DNA from 3 places in the Mesobacillus sp. QJM3NY_10 genome. Region 1 is predicted to be linked to each of the others. Evidence: predicted binding sites of a transcription regulator. Region 1 holds the regulator's gene; each other region holds the start of a gene.
What was found. Region 1 encodes Rex, which represses fermentation and respiration genes when NADH is low (regulators of the CRP and FNR family bind a similar motif). Its sites were predicted from a motif close to TTGTGAAATATTTCACAA; they were not measured.
Positions count from the first base shown of each region.

Region 2: a site for Rex is predicted at 7,199-7,216, ahead of nirB (nitrite reductase large subunit NirB). Genes of this name have one in related genera too.
Region 3: a site for Rex is predicted at 2,900-2,917, ahead of AC0VX7_RS06880 (YwiC-like family protein). Genes of this name have one in related genera too.

Region 1 is NZ_CM149675.1:254,192-264,115, reverse strand. Features, by position in the region: gene hypF (carbamoyltransferase HypF) at 1-1,594, opposite strand, end outside; gene hypB (hydrogenase nickel incorporation protein HypB) at 1,555-2,214, opposite strand; gene AC0VX7_RS01445 (hydrogenase maturation nickel metallochaperone HypA/HybF) at 2,204-2,572, opposite strand; partial or broken gene AC0VX7_RS01440 (DUF3231 family protein) at 3,039-4,019, opposite strand; gene groL (chaperonin GroEL) at 4,388-6,013, opposite strand; gene groES (co-chaperone GroES) at 6,071-6,355, opposite strand; gene AC0VX7_RS01425 (CPBP family intramembrane glutamic endopeptidase) at 6,737-7,468, shown strand; gene AC0VX7_RS01420 (YdiK family protein) at 7,472-7,672, shown strand; gene AC0VX7_RS01415 (redox-sensing transcriptional repressor Rex) at 7,696-8,361, opposite strand; gene moaC (cyclic pyranopterin monophosphate synthase MoaC) at 8,390-8,884, opposite strand; gene AC0VX7_RS01405 (ABC-F family ATP-binding cassette domain-containing protein) at 9,063-9,924, shown strand, end outside.
Region 2 is NZ_CM149675.1:1,062,338-1,072,261, reverse strand. Features, by position in the region: gene AC0VX7_RS05390 (RNA polymerase sigma factor) at 1-490, shown strand, start outside; gene AC0VX7_RS05385 (YciI family protein) at 541-861, opposite strand; gene AC0VX7_RS05380 (precorrin-2 dehydrogenase/sirohydrochlorin ferrochelatase family protein) at 1,083-1,709, opposite strand; gene AC0VX7_RS05375 (sirohydrochlorin chelatase) at 1,891-2,619, opposite strand; gene cobA (uroporphyrinogen-III C-methyltransferase) at 2,648-4,108, opposite strand; gene AC0VX7_RS05365 (nitrite reductase (NAD(P)H) small subunit) at 4,310-4,630, opposite strand; gene nirB (nitrite reductase large subunit NirB) at 4,646-7,072, opposite strand; gene AC0VX7_RS05355 (DUF948 domain-containing protein) at 7,325-7,693, shown strand; gene AC0VX7_RS05350 (M14 family zinc carboxypeptidase) at 7,910-9,924, shown strand, end outside.
Region 3 is NZ_CM149675.1:1,374,335-1,384,258, forward strand. Features, by position in the region: gene ric (iron-sulfur cluster repair di-iron protein) at 1-216, opposite strand, end outside; gene AC0VX7_RS06865 (molybdopterin molybdotransferase MoeA) at 439-1,704, shown strand; gene mobB (molybdopterin-guanine dinucleotide biosynthesis protein B) at 1,692-2,210, shown strand; gene AC0VX7_RS06875 (respiratory nitrate reductase subunit gamma) at 2,357-2,785, shown strand; gene AC0VX7_RS06880 (YwiC-like family protein) at 2,975-3,691, shown strand; gene AC0VX7_RS06885 (Crp/Fnr family transcriptional regulator) at 3,753-4,445, opposite strand; gene argC (N-acetyl-gamma-glutamyl-phosphate reductase) at 4,669-5,703, shown strand; gene argJ (bifunctional ornithine acetyltransferase/N-acetylglutamate synthase) at 5,715-6,950, shown strand; gene argB (acetylglutamate kinase) at 6,974-7,735, shown strand; gene AC0VX7_RS06905 (acetylornithine transaminase) at 7,735-8,892, shown strand; gene AC0VX7_RS06910 (carbamoyl phosphate synthase small subunit) at 8,966-9,924, shown strand, end outside.

The DNA of each region.
Region 1 (9,924 bases):
TGCCGTATAAAAACTCAAACCCCCAGATGTTCCCGTCATCGCCATAACCTGTTCCATCCAGGATAATACCGATACATGGTTCCACTATCCCGTTATCCTCCATACAGGAGACAAGATGTGCATGGTGATGCTGAATGGGTATGACGTTACATTCATATTCTTTTGCCAGTGCCGCTGACGCGTACAGAGGATGCTTATCAATGGCTATATGTTTTACTTCTGTATCCAGCCATGTTAGATAGTGATGAAGCTGGTTTTTAAGAAAATGAACCATCTCTTCGTTGTCGAGATCACCTATATGTGCACTGATCACAATCTCCTTTTGCTTCCCAATGGCAAACGTATTTTTTTGATTTCCCCCTAAAGCAATGATTCCGTCCACTGCTGATTCCGTATGAAAAGGATCTGGCACAAAACCCCTAGCCCTCCTCTGATATAGCATTTCCCCATCGCTAAACTGGACGACAGAATCATCAATTGGAAGATGAATATCACGATTATGAGTTAATAGATAATCATATAAGTGAGCTTGTACGGATTCTTCTTTGTATGGGATCGGAAGTCCTGAAGGGTTCGCACTAGTCATGACCATACACTCCAGCCTGCTAGTTTCAAATAGCCGATGATGCAATGGAGTATAGGGCAGCATGACTCCAATTGTCGTTAAACCTGGTGACAGCATTTCCGGAAGGGTGCATTCCTTTCTTTTCTGCAGCACCACAATCGGCATGACTGGACTCGTGAGCATTTCCTCTTCTTCTTTTGAAAGATAACAATGCTTTTTCACAACATCCAGGTCTCTTGCCATAAGGGCCAGTGGCCGACGAGGACGATTCTTTCTTGCTCTTACCTCTTCGATTGCCCTCTCTTGAAGAGCATCACATGCCAGATGATAACCGCCGATTCCTTTTATTCCAACTATATGGCCGCCACTGATGAGTTCACCTGCATCAAGTAGCGCTTGCTCGTCCTGTGCCGCTAATTCTCCGCTTTGATGATATAGACTAATGACAGGCCCACAAGCAGTGCAACATATTGGCTGAGCGTGATGCCGCCGATTCAGCGGGTTTTCATACTCTTCATGACACTGATCACACATCACAAATTCACTCATCGTTGTATTGGGACGGTCATACGGCAGGGCCTGAATGATCGTGTAGCGCGGTCCGCATTGCGTGCAGTTTATGAATGGGTACTTATATCTCCGGTAGGATGGATCATTCATTTCTTCCAGGCAATAATCGCAAATGGCAGCATCCGCTGATACCCAGGGTAAGGACTGAGCTTTTATTTTCTTGCTTGGAAGTATAGTGAATTCTTTAAAATAGACAGGGGGAATATCATTTACAGTTATTTGGCTAATTTTTGACAGCTGTGGCGGCGAACATTTTAGTTCTTCTAGAGCTTTTGCTAGATGGTGTTCTTTTCCTTCTATAATCAGAATGACATGATCAAGATTGTTCTGGACAGTTCCAGTTAAGTGAAACTTCTTGGCAAGCGAGTATAAGAATGGACGGAAACCGACTCCCTGCACTCTTCCTGTCACTATGATGCTTAATGCTTTGTACATTGAATATACGATTCCTTTATCCAATTGACCCAGTCCTCAAGACCCTCACCTGTCTTGGCTGACAAGACCTTTAGCTGTGCCGCAGGATTAATAAATTCCAAATCTTGTTTCGCTTCCTCCACATTGAATGAGACATATGGAAGGAGATCAACCTTGTTGATAATCGTAAGATCAGTGCGTCTGAACATCACTGGATATTTTGGGATTTTATCATTGCCTTCAGGAACACTTAATACAACGACTTTATATTCTTGTCCTAAATCATAGCCTGACGGACATACAAGGTTTCCAATGTTTTCAATAAAGAGAATATCAATATCTTCTAACTCAAATTCCGGCAAAACCTTGGCGATCATCCTTGCGTCAAGATGACAGCCTCCCACTGTATTAATCTGAATGGCTTTTATCCCTAAAAAACGCAATCGTTCCGCATCACGGTCTGTAGCCAAGTCCCCTTCAATCACCGCCACTGTAAAATCATTGCGCAATGCTTTTATCGTTTCTTCCAGAAGAGTTGTTTTTCCTGCACCTGGCGAACTCATGATATTAATGACAAGCGTTTTATTTCTGTTAAATGCTTCTCTATTATAGTTAGCAGCTAAGTTGTTATCCTTCAGCACATCTGCTTCGAGTTTAATTTTCATCGTAGTCCTCACTTCCTTCATAGGATTCAACCCTGAAAGTTTCACCGCTCACAAGCAGGCTGCCAGGAATTTCGCACTCTGGGCAAAGCGCAATCCTATAGTCAGGGCAAAATTCACATTTACAAGATTGACAACGCGCTTTTGCTTCTTCCCGGATAATGTGCAGCTTACTATCTTCACTAATCAAACTGCCTTCCTGCCTTTGAAAAAACATAAACGCCAGCTCCAATGCATCAGGCAGGACATTCGATAAATCACCAACAATGACATCAATCTTGCTCACTTTTTTAAAACCTCTTGCAGCAGCATCCTCTGAAACTATTTCCATGATTTCTTTCATAAGTGACATCTCATGCATTTTGATCACCTTCCACAACATGCTTCTTAACATTTTATGCCTGTCTTTATGGAAAAGAACTGTGAGCCTTTGGATGGTGGCTGGAACAAAAATAACTCCCCATACAACATTGTTAGGGAGTTTCTGTATTGAGATCGTCCACTCGAAAAAATTATGGAGCCGCCTCATCATATTGAGGATAAAATATTTTCTATAAGCTCAAGAAATAAAAAAGAAGCCTCCCAAAAGTTGAACAACTAATGAGAAACTTCTTTTACCTCTCTGATAAACTTCCTCTGTTATCAATCTGTAAACTGTTACAGCCAAGCCGTCCAATGGACAGAAAGCTGTATGATATCAGAACAAGAAAAAATCTTAGTTATTCAAACTTAGGGGCTTCTTCAAGTAATATTGCAGTCGTAGCAATCACTCGCGATTGAGTTCATTTGCTATTTCCGTGGTTCGATTATTATTTCTGAAAATTCACTTATTTTTCTTTAGCCAAAGGGAATTGGTCCATAAAATCATGCTCTATCATAAGATTTACACTGTCTTCACCATATTTTAATACTTCTGCCATTAATCGAGCATAATGTACACCCAAATCTCTTCTTTGGACTGAGGATAGGGACATTCCATATCTACCTGAAGCCTCTGCTGTTAGTAGCATCATTTTGTATAACATTAATCGATCTGTAAATGGAGATACCTTAACATCCACGATCTCACTCTCCCAAGTAGGCAGTTTCGGTAAATCGTTTTAAGTAAGTATTGACTGAAAAATCTCTAAATGTTTTTGAAGAATATCTACTCCACGCTCAAAATGTTTCTTTAGTTGTTTTGAGGGTGTAGCCAGAGCAAAACTTTTCATAAATGTTTTATGTAATTCCGTAGCTTTAAAATTAAAAACGAGCTGAGTGATCTCAGCAGAATTGATAGGACGGCGTTCACCAAACCAGCCAGCCAAAAAACGTTGGTGACTGACTTTTTCTGCGTGATCAGGAGTGGGAATATGTACTTCAGGATGGTGAAGTCCTTTTTTTATGATGAAATCAGATAAACGATTGTACAGCTCCATCGAATTTTTCATACATTCCTGATAAAATGCACGGATGTCTTTACGGGTTGAGGTACTTAAAGACAATGAATAAACTATTTGAGCAGCTTGAGCTAATTGGTATTTAATAAGAGCTGTGAAATTATCCGTACAAATAGCTGGAGCATGTAAATCTACATCATTTTCATCAAACTTTTGTGGAAGTGGTTGGCCTGCCTCTTCCAAAAATTCCTTTGACTTAGCAACTTCAATCTTCGCAATTTCTTCCGCATATTCAAGAATGGTACGTAACTCTTCATCTTGCGTCTTCGCAATAAAATATTTAGTAACCCAAAAAGCCATTGTGTTGGTTAAATATGAGTTCCACAAACTTGTAATTTCTGAAGGCGTTAATTTTTTTATAGAAGTCATTTTTGTCTCTCCTTAAAAAACACATTATAAAATTATCCTTTCTATTTTCTTTACTCGACAGAAACTTATTCATTTTCAATAAAGAAAAAGAAATTAAATACCCCTTTTATGCCACAAAATGCTTCGTTTGAGTGTAGCATTCCCCAATAGGGTTCACTCTATTGGGAGGAGGTGTATTATATTTATTTTAAAAGTCGAGAGTGTCCAAAATTGATAATGTATATTGCATCACCTTTTAATAGTAAGCAAAAGAAAAGGCTTCTCAAAAGTTTAATCAACTAATGAGAAGCCTCTTTTATATACCTGATGTTATCATTTTGTTAGCAAATCACTTTAAAACCCTTATTTATCAGGGGTTTTAGCGGTCATTACATCATGCCGCCCATGCCGCCCATGCCGCTCATGTCAGGCATGCCGCCGCCTTCTTCTGGAATGTCAGCAACTACTGCTTCAGTAGTCAAGAACATTGCAGATACGGATGCTGCGTTTTGAAGTGCATAACGAGTCACTTTAGTTGGGTCCACGATACCGGATTCGATCATGTTTACCCACTCGCCAGTTGCAGCGTTGAAGCCTGTGCCGACTTCTTCGCGCTTCAGGCGCTCAACGATGACTGAACCTTCAAGGCCAGCGTTGTGAGCGATTTGACGAACTGGTTCTTCCATTGCGCGAAGAACGATGTTTACGCCAGTAGCTTCGTCGCCTTCAGCCTGGATTCCAGCCACTTTGTTGTATACGTTAAGAAGCGCTACGCCACCGCCTGATACGATTCCTTCTTCAACTGCAGCGCGAGTTGAGTTAAGGGCATCTTCAATGCGAAGCTTGCGTTCTTTTAATTCAGTTTCAGTAGCAGCACCAACCTTGATGACTGCAACACCGCCAGCTAGTTTAGCAAGACGCTCTTGTAATTTTTCACGGTCAAATTCAGAAGTTGTTTCTTCCATTTGAACGCGGATTTGGTTTACGCGGCTTTCGATTTGAGCGCTGTCTCCAGCACCTTCAACGACTGTTGTGTTTTCTTTTGTAACAACAACTTTAGAAGCGCGTCCCAAAGAAGTGATTGTAGCAGACTTAAGTTCACGGCCAAGTTCTTCAGTGATCACTTCACCGCCAGTCAATGCAGCGATGTCTTCAAGCATAGCCTTACGGCGGTCACCAAAGCCAGGAGCCTTAACAGCTACTGCGTTGAATGTTCCGCGAAGCTTGTTGACTACTAATGTAGCAAGTGCTTCACCTTCAACATCTTCAGCAACGATCAATAATGGCTTGCCTTGCTGTACAACTTGCTCAAGGACAGGAAGGATTTCCTGGATGTTGCCGATCTTCTTGTCAGTGATCAAGATATATGGATTTTCAAGAACAGCTTCCATTTTGTCAGAATCCGTTACCATGTAAGGAGATGCATATCCGCGGTCGAACTGCATACCTTCAACAACATCCAATTCTGTAGTGAAGCCTTTAGATTCTTCGATTGTGATAACGCCGTCGTTGCCAACGCGCTCCATTGCTTCTGCAATCAATTGGCCAACTTCTTCGTCAGCAGCAGAGATCGCCGCAACTTGTGCGATAGAAGCTTTTCCTTCGATTGGCTTTGAAATAGCCTTCAGCTCTTCAACAGCTGTAACAACAGCCTTTTCCATACCTTTGCGGATGCCCATTGGGTTAGCGCCGGCGGTTACGTTCTTAAGACCTTCACGGATCATCGCTTGAGCAAGAACTGTTGCTGTAGTCGTACCGTCACCAGCAACGTCGTTCGTCTTGCTTGCTACTTCAGCAACAAGCTTAGCACCCATGTTTTCGAATGCATCTTCAAGTTCGATTTCTTTCGCGATTGTTACACCATCGTTAGTGATAAGAGGTGAACCGAATTTCTTCTCAAGAACCACGTTGCGTCCCTTTGGTCCAAGAGTTACTTTTACTGCGTTTGCAAGAGAATCAACCCCGCGAAGCATCGCGCGGCGTGCTTCTTCACTGAACTTAATTTCTTTAGCCATTGTAGAAAGACCTCCTCAGAATTTAAATTTATAACGTTCTGTCTATAATCGCAGTGATTATTGCACTACTGCTAGAATGTCGTTTTCACGTAGGATCAGGTACTCAGTTGCCTGATACTTTACTTCTGTGCCTGCGTATTTTGAGAAGATAATGCGGTCTCCGACTGCAACTTCAAGAGCAACGCGCTCGCCGTTCTCTAGAACACGGCCAGTTCCAACAGCTACGACTTTACCTTCTTGAGGTTTTTCTTTCGCTGTGTCGGGTAAAACGATACCGCTTGCAGTTTTTTCTTCAGACTCAACAAGCTCGATAATAATGCGATCTCCTAGTGGCTTGATCAAGTGAAACAACCTCCTCAAATTATATGTAGAATTTTTTATTAGCACTCTCCTCAATAGAGTGCTAACACAATTTATATAATAATGAATCTCTATTTTTTTTGCAAGCGTGAAGCCTAACTTTTTTTATAAAAGTTAGCAGATGAATCTAACTTCTCTCCCTTCGACAGCAAGTACTATATTTCGCGGTTTTGCAGGCAGCCTGGCCAAAAAAGGCCACCTTAAAGAGTATGCCTGTTCAAAGGAATTTTGACCAAAACATTCATAAGACACCCTGATATTTGAACTTTCCTGATGATTACTAGTAAAATGGATAGATAGCATTCTTATAATAGCTTTTATGGCATACACATAGACCGATCCGAATAGAAGGAGATTATCATATTGAAAAAGGAATACTGGTACGTCATTATTGCCTATATTGTCATGCAGCTTTCAAGCCTGATCGGCATTCCGATTGTTGCCTTTATCGGAGCTGCAATGGGAAAAAGCCTTAAGGAAATGGAGACACTCTCGATTCCATACTGGCTCGTGATCAGCTTTTCTCTCACACTTGTGATTGTGCTTCTGCTTCTAAGGAAAGAACGCAGAACAGAGACTGACCTGCGTGATGCTTCATCACCTGCAAGCTCTGCTGCCTGGGCATTCGCAGGTGTATTCCTTGCTCTGTTCGCCCAATCAATCGCGGCTAGCATCGAAAACATGATTGGTATTGAAATGGGCTCGGAGAATACACAGGAAATCATTAAATTGATTGAAATGTTCCCAGTTATCATTTTGGTTAGCTCGATTATCGGCCCTATATTAGAAGAAATCGTCTTCCGTAAAATCATTTTCGGCAGCCTGCATAAGAAAATGAATTTCTTCTTTTCCGCACTAATCAGCTCTGTCATTTTTGCGCTTGCCCATATGGAGCCGGAGCACGTGATCCTATACTCAGCGATGGGCTTCACCTTTGCCTTCCTTTATGTAAAAACAAAGCGGATCATCGTGCCAATCATTGCCCACGTTACAATGAATACAATGGTTGTCCTGCTTCAATCCGTATTTAGGGAAGACATTGAGAGAATGATAAAAGAAGCAGAGAAAATACAAAGCTTTATTGGGGGATTTTAAGTTATGAAGCAATCGCCTTTATTTTCAGGCATTGTCTACATCTTGTTAGGCAGCTTATTCACCTATTTCGCCATCCAGAATGTAAACGAGACAGGCTGGGGATTCTTTAGCTATTTGCTTGTAGCTCTTGCCACGTTCGACTTCGGGTCCGGCATCAGGATGATTATGTTCCATTTCAAACTGAAGAATGTACAGAAAAAATAGCTCCTTCATGAAGGAGCTATTTTTTATTCGACTGATTCAGTTGTTTCAGTATCTGTTGGATAATGTTTTAAGAAATAAATCAATGACTGCAGCTCAACCGCCAAATCAATGTGATGGATCCTGATCGACGGCGGCACATTCAGCCTCGCCGGCGTGAAGTTCAGGATTCCCTTGATATTCGCCTGTACCAATCGGTCTGTGATCGGCTGTGCTACGGCTGAAGGAACCGTCAGGATAGCTACCTGGATCCCTTCCTCGACGACAACCTTGTCAAGATCATCCATGTGATATATTGAGACTTCGCCGATTTTCGTGCCGACCTTTCCTGCGTCAACATCGAAAGCTATCTTGATTTTCGTATTATTATTCTTTGAAAAATTGTAGTTCATTAATGCTGTTCCCAGGTTTCCGACACCGATCAGGGCAACTTTCGTCAGCTCATCCTGGTCCAATGTCTTACGGAAAAAGGTTAGCAGGTAATTCACATTATAGCCATATCCCTTTTTACCTAAAGCCCCAAAGTAGGAAAAATCTCTTCGGATTGTTGCTGAATCCACCTTTACCGCTTCACTTAATTCCGCGGATGACACCCTTTGCTTCCCTGAAGAATGCAAGTTCAATAAGAACCGGTAATACAGTGGCAAACGTTTTGCGGTTGCCTGCGGAATCTTCATAGCATCATTCGTCATTCTCCATCCTCCACCCTGTCCGTTATTTCTATCTCAACTTTTCTTCTCTCTTGAAATCACCGTTTTTACCGCCGGTTTTTTCGACCAGATATGTCTTGCCAATCACCATGCCCTTATCAACGGCCTTGCACATATCATAAACAGTCAGCGCACATGCTGAAGCTGCTGTTAACGCTTCCATTTCCACACCTGTATTCCCTTTTGTTTTTACAGCTGCGGCGATATTTAAAATATAGTCATTACCATTTTGCTCCCAATCGAACGAAAGGTCAATGCCTGTCAAAGGAATTGGGTGGCACATCGGGATGATTTCGGATGTCTTTTTTGCCGCCATGATGCCTGCTACCTGCGCGACAGCCAGTACATCCCCTTTTTTCATCTTATTTTCAGTGATTCTACTATATATATCTTCGTTCACGGTTATGCTTGAATGGGCGACTGCCGTACGGACCGTCTCCGGCTTTTCACTGACATCGACCATCTTCGCTCTTCCCTCTTCATTAAAATGCGTAAATTCTGCCATGTTAAAGCTCCTTTCTACCAAATAATACACTATTTTATAAAACTTGTGTGTGAACTTTGTTTCAGTGTTCACAATACACAGGGAATTTTTTACACCTTACCACCTATAGCAGTTCGCACATATTGCCGTGCCTATATTATTGGGTTACACTATCTCTAAGGCAATAGAGGTGAAAATAATGATTTTATTACAGGTGAATCAGCTATCAAAATATTTTGCTGCTGATCTTATTTTATCGAATATAAAGTTTGAAATACAGACCAATGACCGAGTAGCGCTTGTCGGCCGGAACGGGGCAGGAAAATCGACCCTGCTGAAAATCCTCGCCGGGTACGAATCTCATGACGGCGGCGAGATCATTCGCCCAAAAGGGACGATGATCGGCTATCTCGCGCAAAATACCGGGCTTGAATCCGAGAAAAGCATCTGGGATGAAATGCTAGCCGTTTTTGACCATCTGCACAGCATGGAAAAAGACTTGCGCCGGCTGGAAGAAAAGATGTCGGATCCCGCCATTCTGTCAAATGAGACTGAATACGAAAGAGTCATGAAAGAGTATGACCTTCTTCAGGTGCAGTTCAAGGAAAAAGGCGGCTACCAATATGAAGCCGATATCCGTTCTGTCCTTCACGGCCTGAACTTCCATTCTTTTGATTATTCCACAAAAATATCCACTTTAAGCGGGGGACAGAAAACTAGACTCGCATTGGCGAAGCTATTATTGACTCGCCCGGATATTTTGATTCTCGATGAACCGACGAACCACCTTGACATCGATACGCTATCCTGGCTTGAGCAGTATTTACAGGGTTATGACGGCGCTATCCTGATTGTTTCACACGACCGTTACTTCCTGGATAAGGTCGTGAACCAGGTATACGAAATCTCCCGCCATCAGTTGACGAAGTTCCCTGGCAATTACAGCTCGTATTTAGAGCAGAAAGCCGCGAATTACGAACGTGATCTGAAACTATTTGAGAAGCAGCAGGATGAGATCAACAAGCTGCAGGACTTTATTCAGCGGAATCTGGCGAGGGCAT
Region 2 (9,924 bases), 810 kb from region 1:
TGCTTTGTCTGTTGAAGTAACTGAAGAAGTTGCTGCTGACGAAACTGCTACTGAAGAAGTAACTGAGGAAGTTGTAACTGACGAAACTGCTTCTGAAGAAGTGACTGAGGAAGTTGTTGCTGATGAAACCGCTACTGAAGAAGTGACTGAGGAAGTTGTTGCTGACGAAACTGCTTCTAAAGAAGTGACTGAAGATGTTGTTGCTGATGAAACTGCTTCTGAAGAAGTGACTGAGGAAGTTGTTGCTGACGAAACTGCTTCTGAAGAAGTGACTGAGGAAGTTGCTGCTGATGATACTGCTGTTGAAGAAGAAACAGTAAACCCTTCTGCTGACAATAAAGCTGCGTCTAAAGCAAGCTTATATGCAAGTGAAGTCGCTAAGAAGTTTGCTGCTATTATTTCTGCAGTACTTGCTGTTTTTGAAAAGTCAACTGATGAGAAGGCTGAAACTGTGACTGAGGAAGTCATTGTTGAGGTTGAAACTAAATAATTGTACAACAAGAGAGAGACTTCCAGCTTAGCTGGAAGTCTTTTTTTCTATTAGTGGACCAGATTCCCCTTCGTTTGCGTGTTGTCCAAAAGCCAGTTATTTTCCTCATTGGCGACGATCAATTCGTTGATGTCATATGTATTGTAATATTTTTCTTTGATGAATGGATCTTTTTCCACTAATCTGATTGCTTCATCGATCCCATCGCAGTTGAGGATGATCATGGCTTGCTCGTTATTTTTAAGAGGACCGGCAATTACCATCTGTCCCGCCTGATTCAACTGCCTAAGATGTTCAATATGCCTTGCCAGCAAGCTGGAATCCAGTTTGCCATTTCGTTTCCCTTTCAGGAACACAACAAATTTATTCATAAAAAAGACTCCTATCCTGAAAAATCCATTCAGTTTATTATACCATTTCCAATAAATCCCTTCATCTAAGCAGCATTTCGTTCGTTGTTAAAACTGAACATAAATGGTATAAGATCAATATAAATACCCACGACTTAGGTAATCAGCAACTAACATACCTTATTCTGAAGCTGGACATTTGAACAAAAAAAAGGAAGAAAGTATTTGTGCGCATCCGCACTTTACCTTCCCTCCTCACTTATCGCTTCTTCAAGCAGCCTGGCAAACCTTCCTTCCCGAAAGGGGTCCTTTACGAAACTCTCGTCTGCTATTGTTCTCAGAAGCTTCCTTTTTACTGTTTCATCTTTGACAGCCAATTTGATTTCTTTACGGCTGGATGCCAGGAAATCTAGATATCTCTCATATTGTTCATCAAACAACTGCTCCAGCTGGGTGCAAATCTTTTTAGCCAGTACCGGGCTCGCTCCAGATGTCGAGACGGCAACCGTCAATTTGCCTCTTTTCATCACGGATGGAACCTGGAAGTCTGATTCTTCCGGATCATCCGCTAGATTAACCAATTGATAGGGGGCAGCATCCCTTTTAACTGCCAGATTCGTCTCTCGGTCATTAGTGGCGGCAACGATGAGCAAAGCTCCTTCAAGATCTTCTCTCGCATATGGCTCAGACCGCCAGAAAATCTTGCCTGTTTCGGATAGCCGCAGCAATTCGCTTGTTAATTCCGGACTCACTACCTTCACTTTCGCTCCAGCATCCAGCAAGCCATAGACTTTACGTTGAGCGACTTTGCCCCCGCCAATCACTACGACATTCCGATCCCGTATCCGTACATTTATATGGTATAACATGCTTCCACTCTCCATTTATTGGCGATGTTGACTGCGAATTATATTTTATTGGCTGAGTTCACATTTTTATTGGCGAAAATAAAAATTTATTGACGAAGTTCACAACTTTATTGGCGAAAATATTATTTTATTGGCGGAGTTCACAACTTTATTGGCGATATTCACAATTTTATTAGTGAAGTCACCTTGCTTTTGCTTCATCAACTCTTTGCAGAAGCAGCTCGCCAAGACGGTCATCGAAGCCGACTGGTTCGCACAGGACAATCTCTTTCTCCGGGTATTGAATCATTATATCTTTAACAGTTTCCTCCATTTTAGCAGTAAAACCGCCCGTATACAGGAGAAATGGCAATATGTAAATCTTTGAGGGCGAGTCGCTTGCCTGTAACTTTTCTCCATAGAATGGCTGTGTTGTAATATAGGCCGCATCAACTTTGGATTGAACATCCTCCCGAACCCGCACTGCCAGCTTCTCAAATTCCTCCGCTGCCAGGGGATCTCTGCTGCCATGCCCGACGAGCAGGATGGTCTCTGAATTCATACCTGAAAAGCCTTTTTCCTTCAGACGGTCCAGGACGATTTCCAGTATCGTTTCATTCACACCAATCGGCTGGCCATAGAATATCTCTATTTCCGGGTACTTCTGTCTGACCCTTTCCAGCTCTGCTGGTATATCCACGTTTGCATGGATACCCGGAAGCAGCAATACTGGAACGACGGTTACTGATGACGTTCCCTTTAAAATGCATGCTTCAACCGCTTCAAAGATGGTTGGCCGGGCATTTTCAAGAAACCCATAGGAAGCCTTTGTACTCTTCCCTGTTGAAATCACCTTCTCGATGAATGATACAAACACCTTGTTTCCTTGCTCACTTCTGCTTCCATGGCTGATGAAGACAGTCGCTTCCATCTCTTTCTCTCCTTTAAAAACAAATCTTTTATACGAATGTCAATTCAGATTCTTTTCTGGCCAAACAATCGATCACAGCGGTTTTATCGGGTGCTTCTAAAATCTCATTCGGACATATACCGTATTCCACTGCAGTTTCCGCTGTCCTAACTCCCATACAAACAACCTTGGATGTTTTCAGGAGCTGCTGCGGAATGATTTCCTTAAGGATTCCTTCTCCAATAATTGTCTTTACAGAGCTGCTGCTTGGCAAAACAATTGTATTAACAGAAGCTTCCTCAAGAACCCTTTTAAAAATCGGTGTGAATTGTTCGTCGATGACCTTTCTGGACGTTATGAACATTTCAGCATGTGGATAATCCTGTGAAAAATCGCTGTCACCTATAATTAACAGCTTGCCAGTCAGCGGCATTTCTCCTTCCAATTCTGCAGCAAATCCCTTTTCATTTAATGCCTTTACCGACCTTGAAGAACAGCCGTAAAAGTTTGCTTTCACCTTTCTGATGTCGGTCCCTTCAGTAAATATGATCTCAAAGAATTCCCTGACACCTTCAGGAGATGTAAAAAGAATCTGTTCATATTCTGAAATTCTATTAACCAGCGCCTGGTCTACAGGCACGGAAACCTTTTTCCATTTTGGGAATTCAATCACGTCTGCTCCCTGATCCATCAATTCCTTCGCCAGTTCACTCTCATCAGTTCCTGTTCGGGCAAGTAATATTTGTTTACCAAACAGTGGTTTCTTTTCAAACCAGTTCAACTTCTTCCGAAGTGAAACGATATCTCCTACAAGGGTGATGGCAGGATTGGTAAAATTCACTTCCTTCGCCTTTGCGGCAATATTGGACAGAGTTCCTTCCAAAGTCTGCTGCCTGGAGAAGGTTCCCCATTGGATGAGGATCACCGGTGTGTCCGCCGGTTTTCCATGTTTGATTAAATTTTCACTGATATAAGGAAGATTTGAAATCCCCATGTAAAAGGCAATTGTGTCAATGCCGGTGGCAAGCCCTTTCCAATCCAGTTTTGGCTGTCCATTTTCAGATTTATCATGGGCAGTCACAACCGCGAAAGATTCGCCAAATTCGCGGTGAGTGACGGGAATTCCTGCATATAGTGGGGCAGATATTCCCGAAGTGATTCCCGGTACAATGTCAAAAGAAAGGCCATTTTCGGCCAGCGCTGCAGCTTCTTCGCCTACACGCCCAAACACACCAGGATCGCCGCCCTTGAGACGGACAACGATTTTTCCTTCAAGCACTTTTTCAACCAAAAGGTCGTTGATCATTTCCTGGCGAAGGACGTGCCGGTCCGGAAGCTTGCCGCAGTAGATCAGCTCGCAGTCTGAAGGAGCATAATCCAGCAGTTTAGGATTGGCAAGCCTGTCATAAAGTATGACTTGCGCCTTTTTAATAGCTTCCATCCCCTTAACTGTTATCAGCTGTACGTCTCCAGGCCCGGCTCCGACTAAAAATGCTCTTCCTTTTTCCATTGTGTTCCCGCCCTTTCAATGCTGAATAAAGTATAATCTTTTCACAATTGAATTAGTGTCCAGCTCCAGCGCCTAGCCCCTCGAGTCGCTTCAGTCCGCCCAATGAAGTCAAAGAACGACTTCACCGGTCGGCCCTCCAGCGCTTGTCGGTTCTGACCAAGGCGCTTCCGCCTTTCATTGAGGGAGGTTCCCCCTCTTAAGTCATATTGTTATATACACTTCATTTTCGATTACTTCAACATGATACGTTTTTACTTCTCCTGTATCTGGTGCCTGTACTTTCCCGTCTTCCAGCGATATCTTCAGGTCGTAGACTGGACAGTAGATAAACTTCCCGCTTACGAGCGCATCGGTAAGGGTCCCGCCTTTTCTGTGGGGACTGCGATTTTCAACCGCTTTGACATCTCCATTGGATATCCGGAACAAGACGATGTTCTCGCCATTTACTGTAATTGCCTGCCCTGCCCCAGCAGGCAGGGAATCATAATCAGCCACTTTGATTCTCACTTTTGTCATTTGCATCTTCATCCATCCTCCCTATTTGACTGTTACGCTGCGGACTTGATAGTATTTTTCTTTAATTTCGTTATCAGAGATTGCTTCCTGCCATGGCTCGTTATACCGTTCCAAAGTCTTATCCAGTCTTTCGTTCAACTGCTTTCTCATATTCTCATCGGCGAGGACTTCTTTGATATGATCAAGTCCCATCCTTTCAAGCCAAGGTGCTGTCCTTTCAAGATATGCAGCTGTTTCACGGTAGTATTGGAGGTATGCTCCTGTTATTTCCATTGCCTCTTTTTTGGTTTTAACGGTATCAAGCAGGTCGGCAGCCCTCAGGTCAGTTCCGCCATTCCCGCCGATATAGATTTCCCAGCCGCCATCGACTCCGACAAAGCCAATATCCTTGATTCCGGACTCCGCACAGTTCCTTGGGCAAGCAGAAACTCCCATCTTCACCTTATGTGGTGTATCGAGTCTCTCAAACTTTTTCTCGAGCTCGATTCCAAGTCCCATTGAATCCTGTGTGCCAAAACGGCAGAACTTTTCACCAACGCAGGTTTTTACAGTACGTAGTGTCTTCCCGTACGCATATCCAGAAGGCATCCCCAGCTCTTCCCACATTGCAGGAAGATCCTCTTTGTTGACACCGAACAAGCCAATCCTTTGTCCGCCAGTCAGCTTAACAAGTGGAACTTCATACTTCTCGGCAACTTCAGCAATTTTCTTCAAATCTGCAGCAGTCGTCACGCCGCCATACATTCTTGGAACAACAGAATATGTTCCATCCTTCTGGATATTGGCATGCATTTTCTCGTTGACCAGCCTTGAATCACGTTCATCTATATAGCCGTCATAATGGACCATACCAAGGTAATAGTTGATCGCCGGACGGCATTTTGAACATCCTTCCTCCTGGGACCAGCCGAGAACATTCATGACTTCCCTGACATTCGTCAGGCCTTTTGCCCTGATTTCAGCCACAATTTCGTCTTTGCTTAAAGTTGTACAGCCGCAGATCCCTGCTTTTTTCGTAGAAGTATCATACTGGTCGCCAAGCGTATATGCGAGGATATCGGATATAAGCGATTTACATCTTCCGCAAGAACGGCCGGCATTTGTGCAGCCACCCACTTCATCAACAGTGGTCAACTCATTAGTACGAATCGCGTCCACTATCGTTCCTTTTGTGACACCATTGCAGCCGCAAACAAGCTCGTCATCGGCCATCGCCGCTACATCGCCTGCTTCTCCACCGCCGCCGCAGCATCCGCTTGCTTCTAAAATCGATACGCTGGTCATACCGCTGATGTCTTCTCTTTTCGTCAGCATCCTGAACAGGCGGTTGCTGTCCTTGGTGTCACCATAAAGCACAATCCCGGCAATTCGGTTGTCACGAATGACTATTTTTTTATAGATTCCGTCAAACTCATTGTGGACTTTGATCGATTTTGTTCCTTCGTCATCACCGATTTCACCTGCAGAGAACAAGTCACAGCCTGAAACCTTCAACTGGGTGCCGCAAATCGTTCCTTCATAAGGATTCGTTGGGATACCGGCCAGGTTCGCTGCAAGAACTTTTCCCTGTTCATACAGCGGTGCGACAAGGCCATAGACGATTTCTCTATGTTCAGCACATTCCCCAACGGCATAAATATTCTGGACATCTGTCTCCATGTAATCATTGACGACAATCCCTCTGTTGACAAAAATGCCGCTATCTTTGGCCAGTTGGACATTTGGGCGGATGCCGACAGCCATGACAACAAGGTCTGCCTGGATTTCGGAGCCATCAGAGAATCTAAGTCCGGTTACTCTCTCGCCTCCTAAAATTTCCGCGGTCTGTTTTTCAAGCAAGAAATTCATGCCTTGGTTTTCCAGCTCTTTTCTCAGCATGTCAGAAGCTGTTTCATCAAGCTGCCTTTCCATCAGGTGCGGCATTAAATGGACAACATCGACTTCCATGCCCAAATTCAGCAATCCTCTTGCTGCTTCGAGACCTAAAAGGCCACCTCCGATTACAGCTGCCTTTTTAAACTGCCTGGAATCTTTGATCATCATTTCACAATCATGGATATCACGAAACCCGACTACTCCCTTTTTATCAGAGCCAGGCACCGGGAGGATAAATGAGCTCGATCCTGTCGCGATAATCAGTTCATCATAATCTACCTTACGCCCATTATCTGAAATGACTTGTTTGTTTTGCTTGTCAATCTCTACAACTGCTTCACCTGAGTAAAGCTTAATTCCATTACTCTTGTACCATTCCCAATCATTCATGATGATGTCTTCGATTGACTTATCTCCCTGCAGGACAGTGGACAACATAATTCTATTGTAGTTAGGATGTGGCTCATTCCCAAAAATAGTGATTTCATATCGATCTGGCTGAAGTTTAAGCAATTCTTCGATTGTCCTTACTCCTGCCATTCCGTTTCCTATCATGACCAATTTCTTTTTCATCTCGTTTGTCCTCCTATTGTTAGAACTTCAGATACGGAGTTTTCATTAATGATATTTCCTCTATGTTTAAATTGTATTGTGATTTAAATCTCCTGTTTGTGAAGTTCGTCACATTTTATATAGAGTTTGTGTACTATTTCACAAATACTTCAAAATTAGCAATTTCCACCTTTCTTTGGAATAGCAGTTATGTTAAAGCTTTAATTGGGTATTGTACTTGTAATGGAATTAATGTAAAAGGAGGCTGGATTCATGATCATTGTCTATATAAGTATCGCTGTTATCGTGGCAGCCCTGGGTTATCTTGGGTATGTTGTTTTTAAAACATATAAAGATGCCAAGCCAACGATTGATAGTCTTCAAGAGACTGCAACACGTGTACAGAACAAAACGAATGCCATCAAAGAAGAGACCGATTCACTAAAGTTTAAACAGCAGAAACTGATGACTGATTTTGAAAAGAAAAAGAAAGCTGTCAATACCGTTGTTTTTTCAGTAAAGCAGATACCTGTTGAATTCAAGAACGCACTTGTAGCAAAACCTGTCGCTGACCTTGAACAGAAATATAAAGCAAGAAAGTGGAACCGCAAGCGTCGCAACCGAACAATGCAGCCGCAATAAAACAGGGCCTCCAGCCCTGTTTTTTATTTTGCCTCTGCCTGGTGACTATCTTCCTATATCCTCATTCTGATTTATTTCCCAACAACTCTAAACTCCAGCATAATCAAGACTTATGCTACCAGGACTAATATTTAGGAATATTGTCCGATTGCCGAAATAATTTTTAATACTTATTATGAATAAATATACAAACCCTAAACTTGGAGGAATACATAAATGAAACATAAAAAAATTATCTCTGGTGTAGTAGCTGCAAGTTTGCTGGCATCCTCACCATGGACTCCGGCGCTCGCTGAGTCTTTAAAATGGAATTATGTAAATGCATACGAAGAAAAAGACGGCAGCTTGTTCAACAGCGAAAACTATGATTTTATGAAGTTCTCGGAAATCGGCGACAAGCTCGAACAAATCGAAAAGCAATCCAATCGTGTGAAGGTCGAAGTAAAAGGCCAATCATCAACAGGCCAACCCCTTTATGTCGTTACGATTGCTGCACCTGACACTCAGGGCAAGTTCGGGAAGATTCAAGCTTTAAGAAAACAAATGTTCAAAAACCCTGGCAAAGCACAGGACTGGATTGAAAACAACCCTGACTTCAAGGTGCCAATCATGATCAATGGCTCTATTCACGGCACCGAGTTTATCGGCAGTGATGCAGTCATGCAGCTGATCGAGCGCTTTGCACTTGAAAATGACGAAACCACGATGGAAATTCTGGAAAGTAATATCCTGGTCTTCAATGTTGTCCAGAATCCTGATGGCCGTATCGATGCTACACGCTTCAACGGAGAAGGAATCGATTTGAATCGTGACTTCATCACCCAGTCACAGCCAGAAACTCAGGAAACTGTCGCACTGATCAAAGAATGGAATCCGATGGTCTTCCTTGATACACATGGCTATGTAAAAAATTATGCTCCGAACAAGCAGGGTCTCATTGAACCTTGTACAGTTCCACATAATCCAAATTATGAATACGATTTATATGAAAAATGGGCTATGGACCAGGCCGAAGCGATGGAAACCGAAATCATGTCCAACCAGGGAAATTACACAGGAAACCTGTATAAGAGTATGGAAGGTACTTATATTCCTCAACGTGATGACGCGGAAGGCTGGGATGATTATCCGCCAATCTTCACCCCAATGTATGCAATGTACCACGGAGCATATGGGCACACGCTTGAAGCGCCTACGAATGATCTAGACGGCGTTCGCTGGATGTATGATGCCATCATGGGCGCATTGAAAAATGCTACAGATAACAAGCAGGACATGATCAATGACCAAATTGAGATGTTCAAGCGTGGCATCAATTTTGATCATCCATTCCATGAAGAAGGCTTCTTCCCGACTGCCTATGTGCTTCCTGTTGATCCTGAAGATCCAACTGTGACACAGAAGGCAGTCAGCCATCTTCAGAAAAATGATATTGAAGTCATCCAGGCTTCTAAGGCCTTCACAGCTGAAGGCAAGTCTTATCCTAAAGGAACGTATATCGTGAAAATGGACCAGGCAAAAGCCGGACTTGTAAATACGATGCTGTGGGATGGCGAAGACATTACAGAAGATGTTGATGCGATGTATGATATTTCAGCATGGAGCCTGCCAGAGCTCTGGGGCTTCGAGGCAATTGCGGTTCAAAGCGAATTTGATGTGACAGCGACAAAAGTGAACCAGGTTCAGGGGCAGGGTTCTGTCAGCGGCAAAGGACCATTCTTGATTCCAAACAGTTCCGTGAAAGCTGTAAATCTAGTGAATACACTTCTTCAACAAGGCGTTACTGTAAAACGCGATTCTGAAGGCAATTTTTACACAGAAGCCGCTGCGAACGTGATTTCAGCAGCAGTAAAGCAATCCGGACTGCATATTGAATCAACTAAGGTTCCGGCAGATGCGGTTGAGGTCGGGGACTTGAAGGTCGCAATCTTGAAGGATGGCGGCATGAATAAGGCTCAGTCGCACTCTGGTACAAAACTCGCACTTAAACGACTTGGCTTCGCCGTTACTGAAGTAGCTCCTGCAGACGTTGCAGAACAAGGCCTTTCCAGTTTTGACGTATTCGTTTACAGCGGCACTGAAGGCTTGATTGCCAAAAATCAGTCACGCGTGGGCAATAAAGAGTTCGGGTTCCAAAATCCAGCTCAGTTTGATAGTTTCAAAGCGAAGGTAGAAGAATTTTTAAATAATGGCGGCAAGTATATCGCAGTCGGTGCTGGCGCATCCCTCGC
Region 3 (9,924 bases), 1.1 Mb from region 1:
CATGCTTTCTGCAGCGCCGTTATGCTTGCGATATAGCTCTTCGAGTTCAGCCATGATTGCAGGTACATCCAGGTTCTGTTCGCCAGCCGCTTCTGCTAGAGGACGATTTCCGCCGCAGCAGAAATCCAGTCTATTCTGCTTGAATAAATCACTTGATTGCGGGAATATATTGACAATATCTTTAACTAAAGAATTTTGATCAAAAGGCATTTTCATGTAGGAAACCTCCAGTAAATTATTTAATACTGTTTACATACTCATCATAAAGGAAATGGTTTTACTACTTGGTGATGTGCATCACACTTCACAAAAAATCTACATATTTTCGGGAGATTTTATGAGAGAATACTGTGAGGTTTGTTATGTTTTCATTTTTACATTACTCTTATAATGAAAAGGGTAAATTTAGAAGTTAAGCCTGTAATAGGAGCTGATTATATGTTAGAGAAAAGAAACCCTATTCCAATTGGAGAGGCAGTTAAAAGAGTGATGGAGCATAAGCAAAAAGGCTCCACTGAATATGTTTCAATCAATGAAAGCTATGGACGCTATCTATCAGAGGACTTGAAAGCGACCAGCGATGTACCGCATTTCAACAGAGCTCCGTATGATGGATATGCAATCCGGTCCGTTGATACACAGGAAGCTTCTCAAAATTACGCTGTTGAATTTGAAGTGGTGGACCATATCGGTGCCGGAATGCTTACGGATAAAGAACTTGGGCCATTCCAGGCAGTCAGAATCATGACAGGAGCACAGATGCCTGTTGGTGCTGATTCTGTTGTCATGTTTGAATTGGCCAGTGAAATCGAGCGTGACGGAAAAAAATACATGACAACAAAACGCAAGCATAAGGAAGGAGATAATGTTTCCTACCGCGGTGAGGATGCAAGGGAAGGGGAAGTGCTTGTTAAGAAAGGCACGTTCATCAATCCGGGAATCCAAGCGATGCTGGCGACTTTTGGATATGCCAAAGTACCTGTTTCGAAAAAGCCAGTAATCGGACTATATGCAACAGGGACTGAGTTGCTGGATGTCGATGAACCGCTTGAGCCGGGAAAAATCCGCAACAGCAACTCTTATATGATCTCTGCTCAAATCCTTCGTGCTGGAGCTGAAGTGAAGTACTTTGGACAGCTGCCTGATGATTTTGATACTTGCTTCGATGCAGTAAGCAAAGCGATTGAGGAAGTGGATTTATTCATTACCACCGGCGGGGTTTCCGTCGGGGACTACGACTATCTGCCGGAGATCTACGCAAAGCTGGGAGCAGAGGTGCTGTTCAATAAAGTAGCGATGAGACCGGGCAGTGTCACTACTGTAGCGCAGCTTGATGGCAAGTTATTGTTTGGCCTGTCAGGAAACCCTTCGGCATGCTATGTTGGCTTCGAGTTGTTCGCTCGTCCAATCATCAGGACGATGCTCTACACTGAACAGCCTCATTTGAGGAAGGAAAAAGCGATTCTTGATGCCAACTTCCCTAAAGCAAATCCATTTACTAGATTTGTCAGGAGCGCTCTTAGAGTCGAGGATGGCAAACTGGTAGTAACACCTAGCGGCCTGGATAAATCGAATATTATCATGAGCCTCGCTGGAGCTAATTCCCTCATGATTCTGCCTGGCGGTACAAGAGGTTTTGAAGAAGGATCAGAGGTGGATGTTCTGTTGCTGGAGGACCATGTGGGCAGTGATTGGCCTTGGTAAAACCGGTATTGTTTCAGGTTGCAGGGTACCAAAACAGCGGCAAAACGACGCTTAGCCTAACATTGATCCAGCAGCTGGCTGCGAAAGGTCTGAAGGTTGCGACAGTCAAACACCATGGGCATGGCGGGAGGCCGGAAGTTGTCGAGGACAAGGATTCCGACAGGCATATAAAGGCAGGAGCATCTGTCTCTCTTGTAGAAGGGGGAGGCCGGATGGTTATTCATGCTGAAAATGATAAATGGTCCTTATCTGAAGAAATAGACATGCTATCCTTCTTCAAGCCTGATGTAATCTTGATAGAAGGTTATAAGAATGAGCCCTATCCTAAGGCTGTCATCCTGCGTGATGAGAGCGATCTGGAGCTAGTGGAAAAGCTGCAAAATATCCAGGTGGTTTTATGCCGAAATGCGGAGTTGGCAAACATGTTAAAGGGTTCGTCTCTCCCTGTATTTGAAATTGATGATGGAGTCAACTGGATTTTAGAGTACATCAGCAGTACACACTAGGTGATTTCCTTTAGTCATTAAAGGGTTACCAAGAAAAAGTTCTTATTTTAGACATATACGGCGACTTTTGTCACTGTCACTTCATACTTACCCGGTTAGAATGTTAAATGGGATTCATGTTGTGAGATATGTGTGAGGTGAGAGCGATGGAAATGCTACAAATCTTTTTATGGATTGTATATCCATATTCGGTTGCGGCAATAGTGGCGATGGGACTCGTTTGGCAATACGATGCATCAAGAGAAGAAGGAACATGTTCGAAGGCAGGAAGGTTTCTGCTTGTCGTCGTGAAAACACTTATGGTTGCCAGCACAGCAACGGGCATTGCCATCGTGTTGTCGAGCAGCATAGCGTACGAACCCGTACTGCTGTTTAGATGGCTCATCAGCCTTGCCCAACTGCAGCCAGATATGAGCCTGGTCACGGACGTATCCATTCTCTCAAAGGTGCATTTTATAGTTGTATTCCTGTTCCTATTGAGTCTGGCATTCACGAAGGAAATTTATTATTTATTAAAACCGCACTTATATATAAAAAAAATCTTTTTAAAACTGCAATTCGAAAGAAGAGGCTAAATCCAGTCTCTTCTTTTTTCTTTTTATAAAATCAAGCGCTTTTCAGGGCTGACTAAGGCGCTTACGCATTTCTTTTTTGACAGTTCGGTGTCAACCGCATTTACACACGTGAAAATGTGATGTGTTTCACTTATTAAACAATTTGCCTGCTTTATATTTAAGATAAGAAACAAAAGGGAGTGTTCATTCATGAAGTTATTTATGCCAAAACAACATGGGGCCTGGGCGATGTTGAACATCCCTTTCTGGCTTGGAGCAGCGGCAAGTGAAATAGTCTGGCAGCATATCCCGTTTTTTATCGGATGGTTATTATTATATTTAGGAACATATCCGCTTCTATTGATGTTCAAGAAAAAGAAAATCTCATTTTATCGTAAATGGGTGCTTATTTATATGATACCGGCTCTTGTGTTCTTAATGGTTCCATTGTTCACGACACCAACAATCGTAACGTTCGGACTTGCGATGATTCCGTTTTTTATGCTCAATGCATACTTCTCTGCTAAAAATAGAGACCGGGCGCTATTGAATGATCTAAGTGCCATCGTTGTGTTTTCTATTGCCGGTTTGGCCAGCAGCTTTCTGCCAAGTGGGGAAATCAATGAAAATGCAATCCTTGTTTTTGCTTCCAGTATTCTATTTTTCACCGGAAGCACATTTTACGTGAAAACAATGATTCGCGAAAAGAAGAACAGCCAATTCAAATGGATTTCCTGGACCTACCACCTTTTGGTCCCTGTTCTGTGGCTCGCAGCTGGAGAAGTCATAGTCGCTGTTGCCGCAGTACCAAGCTTGATCAGAGCTGTAGCATTTTATGGCAAACCGCTTTCTTTCATGAAGGTAGGGATATACGAAATCGTGAACGCAGTGCTGTTTTTTATCATCATGCTGTTTGCAGTCCTGTAATGATTATCAATGCGAAGCCAGCCTATAAGTAAAGCCGCCAGTGATGAACTGGCGGCTTTTGCTATTCTATATTGCATATTTCAACAGGACAATTTTCACAATCTATTTCTCTCTTTAGCCGATGGAGGGCATGGACGGTAATGTATCCTTTATCAATGGATATGATGTTACTCTTCCTCAAGTCGCTCAATAATCTGTTCACGACTTCTCGTGAGGTCCCACAAAAGTTTGCGAGCTCCTGGTTCGTCAGCGATACATCAATCTTCAAGCCATCTTCTGTTTTTACTCCGTAACTGTTCACCATCCGGATGAGGGTTGAGTACAAAGCACCTTTTTTACCATGTAGGACAAGGTCCCTGAACCTTGTTTGCGATTTGCGGTGCTGCAGGGAAAGCCACTTAACGAGTTCTAGTGCCAACCCGCTATCCTTTTCAATTTCGGATTCGAGCTTATCCTTTTGAATCACTGCCACCGTCCCACTTTCTGAAGCGCGGGCATTCAAGATATGCTGGGATGCTGGGCTGAACAATGATAACTCTCCAACCAGTTCGCCGGCTGAACACATTCTGATTGTTAACTCGCGTCCATCTGGTACCATTTTGCTGATCTGAAATTTCCCGCTCTGAATAATGTACAGCTCATCTGCGGTATTGCCTTCTTCAAAAAGGAAGCGTCCTTTGTCAATGCTTTTAATTCTGTGGACCTTTGCAAAAAGCTTATTCAAATTTGGTGACAACGTTGTTGCAGTCAACATATGAATACCACCTTATTACGGGAGAATGATACTCCCTTCCGTATCTGATAATAATATAATTATATTGTAAAGCATACAAAGCCAGCAATAAAATTGTGAATTGTTCACATATTGTTAATAAATCTATTGCGTTTTCTTCCCATTGTTTTTATAATAAAAAGAAATTTATTTATAAATATAAAATAATTTGTTTATTTATACATAAGTTGAAAGGAGGTTTCAAGTGAAGGCAGCGATCATTGGTACCACTGGATATGGTGGGGGAGAATTGATTCGTATCCTGGCAAATCATCCATATATCAGTATTCATTCAATCCACACAACAAGAGATGAAAAACCTGTTTCCGAAGAATATCCCCATTTAACAGGAATTTTTGATAAGGTCCTCACCAAGATTGACACTGATAAAATAGCCGAGGAATCAGATATTGTGTTCCTGGCAACCCCTTCAAGAGTTTCCGGTAAGCTTGTTGAATCATTTTTTAAAAAAGGCATAAAAGTTATTGATCTATCAGGTGACCTGAGATTGAAAGACGCATCAGCATATGAAGCATGGTATAAGCATGAATCGGTCGATACCTCTATTCTAAATGAAGCAGTATACGGGCTTAGTGAATGGAACAGGAAGCAGATTACGAATGCGAATCTGCTGGCCAATCCAGGCTGCTATCCGACTGCAGCACTCCTCGGGCTGGCACCGGTGCTGACAGAGAAGTTGATTGAGAAGAATAGTATCATAATCGACGCTAAATCAGGTGTGTCCGGTGCTGGCAGGTCTCCGTCAATGGGCACGCTATACGCAGAGTTGAATGAAAATTTCAAAATTTATAAAGTGAATGAGCACCAGCATATCCCGGAAATCGAACAGCAGCTTAGCCTTTGGAATGGCGAAGAGGTAAAGATAACCTTCAGCACACATTTAATACCCGTTACCAGGGGAATCATGGCCACAATATACGTGCAGTTAAAAGAAGATTTGAATACTTCAAGGCTGCTAGATTTATATAAGGGAGCATATGATGGGCATCCATTTGTAAGAGTAAGGAATAATGGGGTGTTCCCGTCAGTCAAAGAGGTCAAGGGATCGAATTATTGTGATATTGGGTTGCATAGGGACAGAAGGACAGGAAGGCTTACGATTGTGTCGGTTATCGATAATTTAATGAAAGGTGCCGCAGGGCAGGCGGTGCAAAACGCCAATATCATGTTTGGATTAGAGGAAACAGCAGGACTAAAAATGATTCCCCTGTATCCATAAAGGAGGAAAATATGTATCAAGCAATGACCGAAAAGCAGTTAATAAAAAGTGTCCCAGATGGAAGCATTTTAACGCCAAAAGGATTTCGGTGCGGTGGTGTGCATGCGGGGCTGCGTTATACAAAGCTTGATTTAGGGATGATCGTAAGCGAGAAGCCGGCAAGCTGTGCTGCTGTATATACGACGAGTCACTTTCAGGCAGCGCCTTTGGTGGTAACACAGCAAAGTATTGCAAAGGAAAAGGTCCTCCAGGCAATCGTCGTCAACAGTGCATGTGCGAATGCTTGTACTGGAGAACAAGGATATCAGGATGCCTTGAAAATGCGCTCATTGGCTGCAGCAAAAATGGGGATTCCAGAACATCATGTTGCAGTAGCTTCAACGGGTGTCATTGGTGAATTTATGCAAATGGAAAAAATCGAATCTGGAATATGCAATCTGGCCATCGGCAAATCAGCTGATGATGCAAAGGATTTCCAAACGGCTATCCTGACAACGGATACGGTAATGAAAAGCTGCTGTTATTCTGCCGAGATTGACGGGATAACAGTGAGTATGGGCGGATCAGCTAAGGGTTCAGGGATGATTCACCCAAATATGGCCACGATGCTCGGGTTTTTAACAACAGATGCAAATATCTCTAGTGAACACCTGACTGCCGCGCTAAAAGATGTAACAAACACAACCTTCAATCAAATTACAGTAGATGGAGATACATCAACGAACGATATGGTCCTGGTGATGGCTAATGGAAGTGCCGGAAATAAGTTATTGAATCCGGACCATCCAGATTGGCCAGTTTTTGTAGAACTGTTAAAAGAAAGCTGTGCAAGTCTAGCTAAACAGATCGCAAAGGATGGAGAGGGAGCAACTAAATTAATTGAGATATCCGTAGCAGGAGCAATGTCTGATGAAGAGGCTCGAGTGATAGGTAAACAGATTGCCGGATCCAATCTTGTCAAAACAGCAGTCTACGGAGCCGATGCCAACTGGGGAAGGATCATTGGTGCAATCGGTCAAAGTCAGGCATCAGTAGATCCAAAAACAGTCGATATCTCACTTGGAGAAATTACGATGCTTAAAAATGGTACACCCGTTGCTTTTGATGAAGATCAGGCGAGGGAGTATCTGTTGAATGACAAGGTCGAAATCTTCGTTGACCTCCATGTGGGTGAAGGGAAAGGAATGGCCTGGGGCTGCGATCTTTCCTATGATTATGTGAAAATAAATGCAAGCTATCGGACATAAAGGGGCGGATTCCATTGGAAACAGTGGTCATTAAATGCGGCGGAAGTGTGTTAGAGGAGCTTAATGACAATTTCTTCAATAGTCTTAAAGAATTGATGAAGGATGGTTTTTCTCCCGTCATCGTTCACGGGGGCGGACCAGCAATCAATTCGATGCTAAATTTATATGAAATCCCGGCGAATTTCAAAAATGGTCTTAGAGTGACGTGTGAAAAGACGATGGGAATTGTTGAAATGGTACTGTCCGGCCAAACCAATCGTCAGCTATGCAGCATGCTGATGAAGCAGGGTTTCAATGCTCTTGGTATCAATGGCAGCGACGGGCTTTGTCTCCAGGCGGATTTTATTGATAAGCAGAGCTTGGGATACGTAGGAACCATCACTCATGTAAACACTGACCTGATTATGCTGGCGGTTCATAATGGCTATATTCCAGTGGTTACGCCAATCGGCATTGCCGAGGATGGCAGCAAGCTTAATATAAATGGCGATTATGCTGCTGCATCGATAGCGAAGGCCTTGAAGGCGGAACGCTGTGCATTCGTAACCAATGTTGACGGAATCCTGATAGATGGTGAGTTGATGGGCGAAATCACTGATAGCCAAATAGAAAGCTATATTTCTGAAGGAAGCATCTATGGAGGAATGGTTCCAAAGGTGAAATCCGCATTGTCAGCTACAGCGGCAGGAGTAGACATTGTCATGATCATATCTGGCAAAAAGCAATTCTATAAAAATAACTGCTGGCACGGAACAGCGATTGCCGCAAAAGAAGAGGTGTTTTGATGAGTCATTTATTCCCGACCTATCAACGATGGGAAATTGAACCTGAAAAAGCAGCAGGGTCGATCATATATGGAAAGGACGGACAACAATACCTTGATTTTACTTCAGGCATCGGTGTCTGCAATTTGGGACATCGCCCTGAAGCAGTGGAACATGCAGTCAAGGAGCAACTGGATTTATTCTGGCATGTATCGAATCTATTTCCGCAAAGCATCCAGGAAGAAGCAGCGAAAAAGCTGGCAGAGGGATCAGGACTTGGGTGTGTATTTTTTGCCAATAGTGGCGCTGAAGCAAACGAAGCAGCTATTAAACTGGCAAGGAAAGCTACTGGCCGCACCAAAACCATCACGTTCCTGCAATCCTTTCACGGCAGGACTTTCGCCGGGATGGCTGCGACTGGACAAGAAAAAATCAAGCAAGGGTTTGGAAGCATGCTTGAAACATTTATCCACCTGCCATTCAATGACCTGGAAGCTTTAAAAAATGAAATTGATCCTGATACAGCTGCGGTAATGATTGAAGTTGTCCAGGGGGAAGGCGGTATCCATGTCGTATCAACCGAATTTATAAAAGAAGCTGCAAAGTTATGTGCTGAAAACGGCGTCCTGCTAATTATCGATGAAATCCAGACCGGGATTGGGCGGACAGGGAAGCCATTTGCATTTCAGCATTTTGGGATTGAGCCTGATATCATAACCGTTGCAAAAGGGCTTGGTAATGGTCTTCCAATCGGAGCTGCCATCGGCAAAGAGGAACTGGCGGAGTTTTTTGGTCCGGGCAGCCATGGATCGACATTCGGCGGAAATCCGATCAGTACGGCAGCAGCGGTCGCTGTTATGGAAATCATTTTTAACGATGAATTCTTAAAAGAGGCATCGGATAAAAGTAGACTACTGTTTGAGTTGCTGCACAAGGACCTCGGCTGTTTGGAAGTGGTGAAAGAAATCAGGGGACTGGGATTGATGGCTGGAATTGAACTGACTGTTGCTGCACAGCCAATATTAGCTGAGATGAGAAAATCAGGACTTATTGCGTTGCCGGCAGGTGAAAAGGTAGTTCGTCTTCTTCCACCGCTGAATGTTACAGCAGAGGAGATAGAGAAGGCTGTCTCTTTACTAAAAGGAACTTTAAATAAATCTAAGGTAACAGCATTATAGCGGTAAATTTTTTTAAGATTTTATGTATAAAAATAAAATAATATAAATAAATATACGTTTGGAGGAGTGTCTGATGAAAGGATATCTGCATCTGGCTGACGGCAAGACATTTCAGGGGCTCTTGCAAGGATCGCTAGCTGAAGAGGGCATTGCCGGTGAGATTGTATTTTTTACAGGAATGACAGGTTATCAAGAGGTACTGACTGATCCTTCATACAAGAATCAAATCATTGTTTTCACATACCCGCTGATCGGAAACTATGGCATCAATGATAAGGATTTTGAAAGCAAGAAGCCGCATGTTGCAGCCGTAATCGTTTTAGAAGCTGCCAAAGTAGCTTATCACTATGAAGCCCAGCACTCATTTACAGAGTATCTGGAGAAATGGGAAATACCTGTACTCGAGCATGTTGATACTCGTGAGCTCGTAAAATGCATCCGTCAGAACGGGACGATGCCAGCACTTTTATCGCGCGAACCAGTTTGTGAATCACGCTGTGACAGTTTTAATGGTCTCAAGGTGCAGGAGGTATCATCGAAGGCACCAGAATCTATCGGCTTTGGTGTCACCCATATTGTGTTGATTGATTACGGTTTTAAGAAATCGATTGCTGACTATCTGGTCAAACAAAATTGTCTGGTGACAATTGTTCCTTACAATTATAGCTTTGAACAAATTACTGCATTGAGGCCTGATGGGGTGCTTTTATCTAATGGCCCAGGTGATCCGAAGGATTTATTTGGGCAGCTTCATGAAATCAGGAAAGTAATCGAGCATTATCCGGTATTGGGGATTTGCCTCGGGCACCAGCTGGCAGCGCTGGCGCTTGGAGGGGATACACAAAAAATGCTGTTCGGCCATCGAGGCGCCAACCAGCCTGTATACGATGTGAATAGCAATCGGGTATTCATGTCCTCGCAAAATCACAGCTATGCTGTTAATCAAAACAGTATCAGCAGCACTGGTTTGAAGATCCGTTTCTTCAACAAAAATGATCAGTCCATCGAAGGCCTTTACCATGAAAAGTGGCC